3 regions of the Vreelandella aquamarina genome follow, and region 1 is predicted to be linked to each of the others. Evidence: predicted binding sites of a transcription regulator. Region 1 holds the regulator's gene; each other region holds the start of a gene.
The links. The regulator FNR, encoded in region 1, switches genes on or off when oxygen is low (the NO sensors DNR and NnrR bind a similar motif). The targets are predictions, from matches to a motif close to TTGATNTANATCAA.

Region 1 (2,268 bases):
ACAGCTTGGCCAAGGCGCAGCGCAACGGCACCCTGCAGCGCAACTTTCAAGGCTACTCCAGCCACGCCGAGTGCGACTTGATTGGTTTGGGGGTATCGGCCATTTCTCGGATCAACGATAGCTACGCGCAAAACCCTACCCGGCTCGCTGACTATGAAGCGGCCTTAGATGAAGGTAGGCTGGCGACCGTGAAAGGGTTACGTTTAAATAAGGATGACCTAATACGAAGAGAGGTCATCGAGCGGCTCATGTGCGATATGGCCATTGACCTCGACACTGTCGGCCAGCGCTGGCAGGTCGATGCCGCAGACTACTTTGCCAGCGCCCTTGAGCGGTTGGAAATCGCCGAACGGGATGGCCTGTTAACGCGTCAGGGGCTTCGGCTCACCGCCACCCCGGTGGGTCGGCTACTCATTCGACACCTGGCCATGGCCTTCGACACCCACTTACAACGCCAGGATGGCCAGCGCTACTCGAAGATCGTGTGAGCGCCTTGAGCCACCTGCCCCCTGTACCCATGATGGCGAATAAGAAGGGAGACCCCCATGTCATATCCTGCCAGCCAACGACGTTCACTGCTGCAAGAAGCGCGCTGCCAAACCTGTAGTTTAAGCTCGCTGTGCTTACCGCTTGCCCTGGAGCTTGAGGATATGAGCCAGTTCGATGCCATCATTCGCCGTCGCTCGCCGCTGAAGAAGGGCGAACCGCTGTTTCGTCAGGGCGACGCGTTCACCAGCGTTTATGCCGTGCGCTCTGGCAGTTTGAAACAGGTGACCAGCGAAGGGAACGGTAACGATCAGCTCACCAACTTCTTTCTGCCCAGCGAGCTGGTCGGCTTGGATGGTATCGACGAAGAGTACTACCCCGGTACCGTGATTGCCCTGGAGACGACCACGGTATGCGAAATTCCGTTCGACCGCTTGGAGTCGCTCTCCCAAGAACTGCCCGAGCTGCGTGGTCAGCTTTACCGCAGCATGAGTAAAGAGCTGCGCGATGACCGTAAGATGATGCGCTTGCTGTCACGCAAAACCGCCGACCAGCGGCTCGCCAGCTTTTTGATTACGCTCTCTGACCGCTTCCGTCGCCGGGGTTACTCCCCCTACAGCTTTCGGCTGTCGATGTCGCGGGCCGATATGGGCAACTACCTGGGTCTGGCGGTGGAAACGGTCAGCCGTATTCTCAGCCGCTTTCAGCAGCAGGAGGTGGTGGCCGTTTCGGGTCGCGAGGTGAATATTTTGGACATGCAGCGCCTCATCACCCTGGCAGAAGAGGAGGCGCAGACGATTACACGTTAAACGCCTGAATGCGGCTCTCCATCAGCGCCGCCTGCTTCGCTTCCAGACCGGCAAAGTCGAATAGCTCGCGGTCGGCAAGCTGGGAAGGGGCGACGTTGGTGACGGCTTTGAACATGCTCTCCAAACGGCCAGGGTGCTTCTTGTCCCACTCTGCCAACATCTCTTTGACGATCTGGCGCTGCATGTTGGGCTGTGAACCGCACAGGTTGCAGGGAATGATCGGAAACGCCATCAGCCGTGAAAACTCTGCAATGTCCGCCTCTTTGCAGTACGCCAGCGGGCGAATCACGATATTTTTCCCGTCATCAGAGAGCAGTTTCGGCGGCATGGCCTTCAGCGTACCGCCGAAGAACATATTCAAGAACAGCGTTTCCAGAATGTCTTCCCGGTGGTGGCCCAGGGCAATCTTGTTGGCGCCAATCTCGTCGGCAAACCCATACAACGAGCCACGGCGCAGACGTGAACAGAGCGCGCAGGTGGTCTTTCCTTCCGGCGTTTTCTCCTTCACGACCGAATAGGTATCACGTTCGAGAATGTGATACTCCACCCCCAGCTTGTCTAAGTACTGGGGCAACACGTGCTCCGGGAAACCAGGCTGCTTTTGGTCCATATTGACCGCCACGAGCGAGAAATTGACCGGCGCGTTGCGCTGAAGATTGCGCAAGATCTCCAGCATCGTGTAGCTGTCTTTGCCACCGGAGAGACACACCATGACCCGGTCGCCCTCTTCGATCATGTTGTAATCGATGATGGCATTTCCCACTTCGCGCCGCAGGCGTTTTTGCAACTTGTTGAATTCACGCTTCTGCTTGGCATCCTGCAGCTCATGCTGCTGGGCAAGGGACTCGTCAGACGCGCTGTCTGACGCAGTAGGGTCAAAGTAGTCAGGTTGTAACATGATCGTCGCACTGCCGATGGGTGAAGGAGCAGCGCGTATTCTAACAACACTCCGAAGCTCTACCCAATACAAACC
Region 2 (2,268 bases), 1.5 Mb from region 1:
TACTTTTCATCAGCGACTGTGACTCCTTCGATGCACGTATGCGAGCGGCACAGTTAAATGCGCATGGCTATTTTTTGAAGCCACTGAACATACCGCAATTGGTGAACCGTCTGGAGCAGCTTCTTCAAGAGCGTCAATCGCCACCCGCTCGTATTCTCGTTGTGGACGACGACCAACAGCTGGCGGCTTATTACCAGCTCGTGCTAGAAGCCGCGGGGATGGAAGTGCGCATCCTCGACAATCCCCGCCATATCATCGATCAACTCGCCTCGTTTAGACCCGAGCTCTTACTGATGGATGTGCACATGCCGGATTACGATGGCCCTGATTTAGCGTCAGTGGTTCGGCAGTATGACGAGTGGAGTAGTCTGCCCATCGTCTTCTTATCGGCAGAGATGGACTTAGGTAAGCAGGTAGATGCGCTCAGCCACGGAGCCGATGACTTCCTCACCAAGCCCATTCTCGCTGCGCAGCTGGTAGCCTCGATTCGTGTGCGCGTGGCCCGCTCACGCACACTGTCGGCGCTGCTCAATAAAGACAGTCTGACCGGGCTGCTCAAGCATGCCAGCATTAAAAGTGCCGCGATCAACGAGATATGTCGTGGCTTCCGACAGCACTATTCGGTGGTGGTCGCCATGGTGGACATCGACCATTTCAAATCGGTGAACGATACCTATGGCCATGCCACAGGGGACGTCGTTATTGCGTCGGTTGCGACGCTGCTGCGTCAGCGCCTACGCCAAACCGATATGATTGGCCGGTATGGGGGCGAGGAGTTTTTAGTGGTGCTGCCACACTGCAGCGCAGAGGACGGTCGGAAGCGCTTGGAAGACATTCGCCAATACTTTTCTCGCCTGCGCTTTAACCAAGGGGAGCAGGAGTTTGCGTGCACGCTCTCGGCGGGTATGGTCTGTAGTACCGACGTATCAGAGGACAACAGAGACCGACTCTTGGTCTTAGCAGATGAAGCGCTTTACCGAGCCAAGCGCGGCGGCCGCAATCAAGTTAGCCAGTAACGCTAGTTGCTGGTGGCGGTTGAGTGATTCGTTATGAAGCAATGCAGCAAAAAATGCGCGCCGTTGGTGCGCTTTTTCATGGAGTAAAAAGAGAAAGGGCGCTTTTGGCACTCATTTATTTAGCAAGATTATGTTTTTTAAAGGAAATTATTTTATTGGCACACAGCTCGCAATATAAAAGGTAACTCGCAAATGAATAGAGTCATTAAGGTCTCGATGCAACCGGCACTCAATGCTCTCCCTTCTTTGCAACGTTGCCGCGGCGCTGCCCGGCAATACACCGAGTGAGCTGGCGTGCTCCACCTGGGTCCCCTTCGGGGGACTTTTTTTATGCTCGTTTGTCAAGCGCGATAGTTAACAAAAGCTATCAGAGCCAGAAAACCTATAATAAAATTTCACATGAAATTTGGAAACGGTGTTCTTATACTATATATTGTATAGGTTAGCTGGCGTTGACCAGCATCAATCCCAAGCAAGATGCAAGAGGATGACCCTGATGAGCAAAATGAAATTGATCACCGCCGCTATCGTGTCTGCCAGTGCCGTCATGGCGAGCCAAGCCGTCATGGCCTACGAAGCAGGCGATGTGTTTGTTCGCGGCGGTGTTGCCCAAACGGATACGGGCTCAGGTAACGGCAATGTTGGCGGTGCGGACCTCAACGTACAAAGCGCACGTGGGTTTACTTATGGTGCGGGCTACCTGTTCAGCGACAAATTTGGCGTCGAACTCAACAGCTCTGAAAAATTCGAGCATGACCTGAACACGACACCGGGCGGCAGCGCAGGTAGCGTCGACCGTCTGCCGGTGAACCTGCTGGTCAACTACTACCCGATGGGTGGTTTGGACTCGAAAGTTCAGCCTTACGTAGGTCTTGGTTTGAACTACACGAGTTTTTCCAGCGAGCCATCCGGCTTGAGCATCGACGAGAGCTACGGCGCCATCGGCCAAGCGGGTGTGGATTTGGCAGTGACGGATAACGTCATGCTGAACGGCTATGTTAGCTACGCGGACGTAAGCGCCGACATCAATGCGGCTGGCGCCACCGTTGGCGAAGTCGATATCGAGCCAGTGACGATCGGCGGCGGTATTACTTACCGTTTCTAACCCAACCCGATACATATACGCCCGGCTTACACGCGTAAGCCGGGCGTTTTTATTGGGCAAGAGAATGACTATAACGTCAAGTTCTCAGATCCGCCTTCTGTCACTAGGATATTATCCTCGATGCGTATGCCTCCGCACACGGCGAGC
Region 3 (2,268 bases), 1.9 Mb from region 1:
GTATTGGACATTTTAACGTAAGAATAAGCGCTGAAAGAGACAATGACGGCAGCGGCCAGAAAGGCTAGAGGAAATAGCCGACCAATCATTTCGGCCATTTGGCCGGTTAGCGCAAAAATACCGGCCCCAATCATCACGCCGGTGCCTAATGCAACGGCACCGACCAACGAAAGACTGTTTTCTTTATATTGTGGCGTTCTATCCTGCCCAACCATGAAAGCGACTCCTTGTATTAACGGCAACCACAGCAGCAATAACTGCCAAGGACTCCTGTGCGGTGTTTTTTGATGCTATATAAATTAAATATAGAACCTATGTGCAGCCACATGGCAAATGACTAACGGAAGGTCTGATTTTGCGAGGCCACAGGCAAGCAGCTCTTACCCTAAACTAGCTAGTCTTGCTCCTGGTTGTGTCATGTAGCCGTTATGACTATTAATGACAGCTCCAAGGTTCCTGTTTAGCGTTGTCTTTAACGTTCTGATCGACGAAACGGTAATACTCCTTCTTAAAGCGGTTCCACCGATCAGCGCTGACCTGTATGTCATGGAGCTTGAGAATTTTTTCAACGTCATCGATGCAGAGCCTCAGCGCATCGTAAGCAAGGCTGATATTTCGGTTTTTCTCGTTGTAGACCACCTTATCCATTCCATAGAGTCGGTCGATATCTGACAGCGCTTCTTCAATGCGTTTGGATTTACTAGGCTTGATTTTTAAATTCCGAGTCACCAGTGTGTTTTTGGAAACACCCAAGCGGTGCTCTTGTTGTGTCGTTTTCATGGTCTTTCTCCCAGGCGCGTACATGTATATATAGAGTGGTTCAGTCCTTGTCTATTTTGTCCTTATGACCGCCGTGGTGTTTATGCATGAAAATATGCATCAGTGGGCATGCTGCCAAAAAGAGGAAAGGTAAGAACTGAAATAGGTGGAGACGGTGCTCGGTTCCAATCAGGTATCCCGCCCAAATGACAAACCCAGCAAGTGGCACCCACAACATCAGCAAACGACTACTTGTACTGTTACTCATAATCACCTCAGTAACTCGCCCAAAGAGCCAACAGCAGTTAAGGCCGTTGGTTTGGGAAAAATCAAATAAATAACCCCAATAACATCATGGATGATTTGTCTGAACGCAACCTGAACAGCATCGGAGGGAAATATGATCCTGATCAAGCGCCTCGCAAAAAGTAGGCGATAATTACCCAAGCGGTATCCATAGCCTCATTCCCATCATCATTAGGTTTTCGGTGAGCGATACAAAGCTTAATGGGTATTACTGTTGCCGACACAGGCGCACTTGAGCTCACGTTTATCGAGGTATATCGCTTTAAAGACAGAACCTGTCACACGGTGCCAACTAATAGCGCCAGTGGCGCAGCCAGCCAGATAAGCGTATCGGCCAGCAATTAGTAGCTTCGGAAGTATCTAGGCAAAAAAATAAATTGAGCATTGGAGACAGGTACTGCCCCTGGGGCAGTACCTGTACCTTCGAGTATGAACGTTTACAGATACCCTTTTTCTGCGAATGACGTGCATCCATCACTCCCTACCACCACATGGTCAATCACCCGTATATCCATCAAGCCAAGCGCTTCCTTCAGTCGCTCGGTAATACGCCGATCCGCATCACTAGGCTCAGGGTCACCGCTGGGGTGGTTATGCACCAGAATGACAGCGGCGGCGTTGTAGGCGAGCGCTGCTTTTAGCACTTCCCGTGGGTACACGCTGGCAGAATCAATAGTGCCGCGAAACAGCTCTTCAAAGCGGATGACGCGGTGCTGGCTGTCGAGGAACAGCACGCTGAACACCTCATACTCATAGTCCTGAAGCAACAGCTGCAGATGCTCAAACGCTTGCGAAGGCTGAGTAATCTTGCGGCCTTTGGCGAGCTTGCGGCGTGCGAACCGCTTGGCCATGGTGATGATGTCGGTTTCTGTGACCGGCGAAGTGACTAAGTAGGTGCCCGCCACTTCACCGGCTTTGAGTTTGCTATGGGGCATGATGACCTCCAAAAAATAAAGATGCCGGGGTGGTGGCCCCGGCATCTATGTCGTTAATGGTTGAAAGGAATATCTGTGAAAGTGACCGTTCACGCAGCCATCACTTGGCTCATGCGCCGCTCCATCTCCTCATGAAATGCTTCGACTCGCTCAACAATCGTGCGGATCATGATGTCGTCACGGTAGGCACGTTTAATAAACAGCGGCATGCCAGGCCAATAACTCACAAAGTCGATCCACTCCCGCTCGCTAACCCACAGTCCACCTT

Region 2: CTT34_RS07625 (OmpW/AlkL family protein) is a predicted target of FNR. The motif match lies at 1,469-1,482, and genes of this name have one in related genera.
Region 3: CTT34_RS05985 (DUF2933 domain-containing protein) is a predicted target of FNR. The motif match lies at 1,160-1,173, and genes of this name have one in related genera.

The regions. Positions count from the first base shown of each region.
Region 1 covers NZ_CP024621.1:3,108,536-3,110,803, forward strand. The annotation lists gene hemN (oxygen-independent coproporphyrinogen III oxidase) at 1-488, shown strand, start outside; gene fnr (fumarate/nitrate reduction transcriptional regulator Fnr) at 546-1,295, shown strand; gene ttcA (tRNA 2-thiocytidine(32) synthetase TtcA) at 1,285-2,193, opposite strand.
Region 2 covers NZ_CP024621.1:1,572,639-1,574,906, forward strand. The annotation lists gene CTT34_RS07615 (diguanylate cyclase) at 1-1,016, shown strand, start outside; gene CTT34_RS07620 (hypothetical protein) at 1,040-1,201, shown strand; gene CTT34_RS07625 (OmpW/AlkL family protein) at 1,513-2,121, shown strand; gene pepQ (Xaa-Pro dipeptidase) at 2,190-2,268, opposite strand, start outside.
Region 3 covers NZ_CP024621.1:1,219,699-1,221,966, forward strand. The annotation lists gene CTT34_RS05975 (APC family permease) at 1-215, opposite strand, end outside; gene CTT34_RS05980 (hypothetical protein) at 436-780, opposite strand; gene CTT34_RS05985 (DUF2933 domain-containing protein) at 821-1,027, opposite strand; gene radC (RadC family protein) at 1,503-2,045, opposite strand; gene CTT34_RS05995 (lambda exonuclease family protein) at 2,090-2,268, opposite strand, start outside.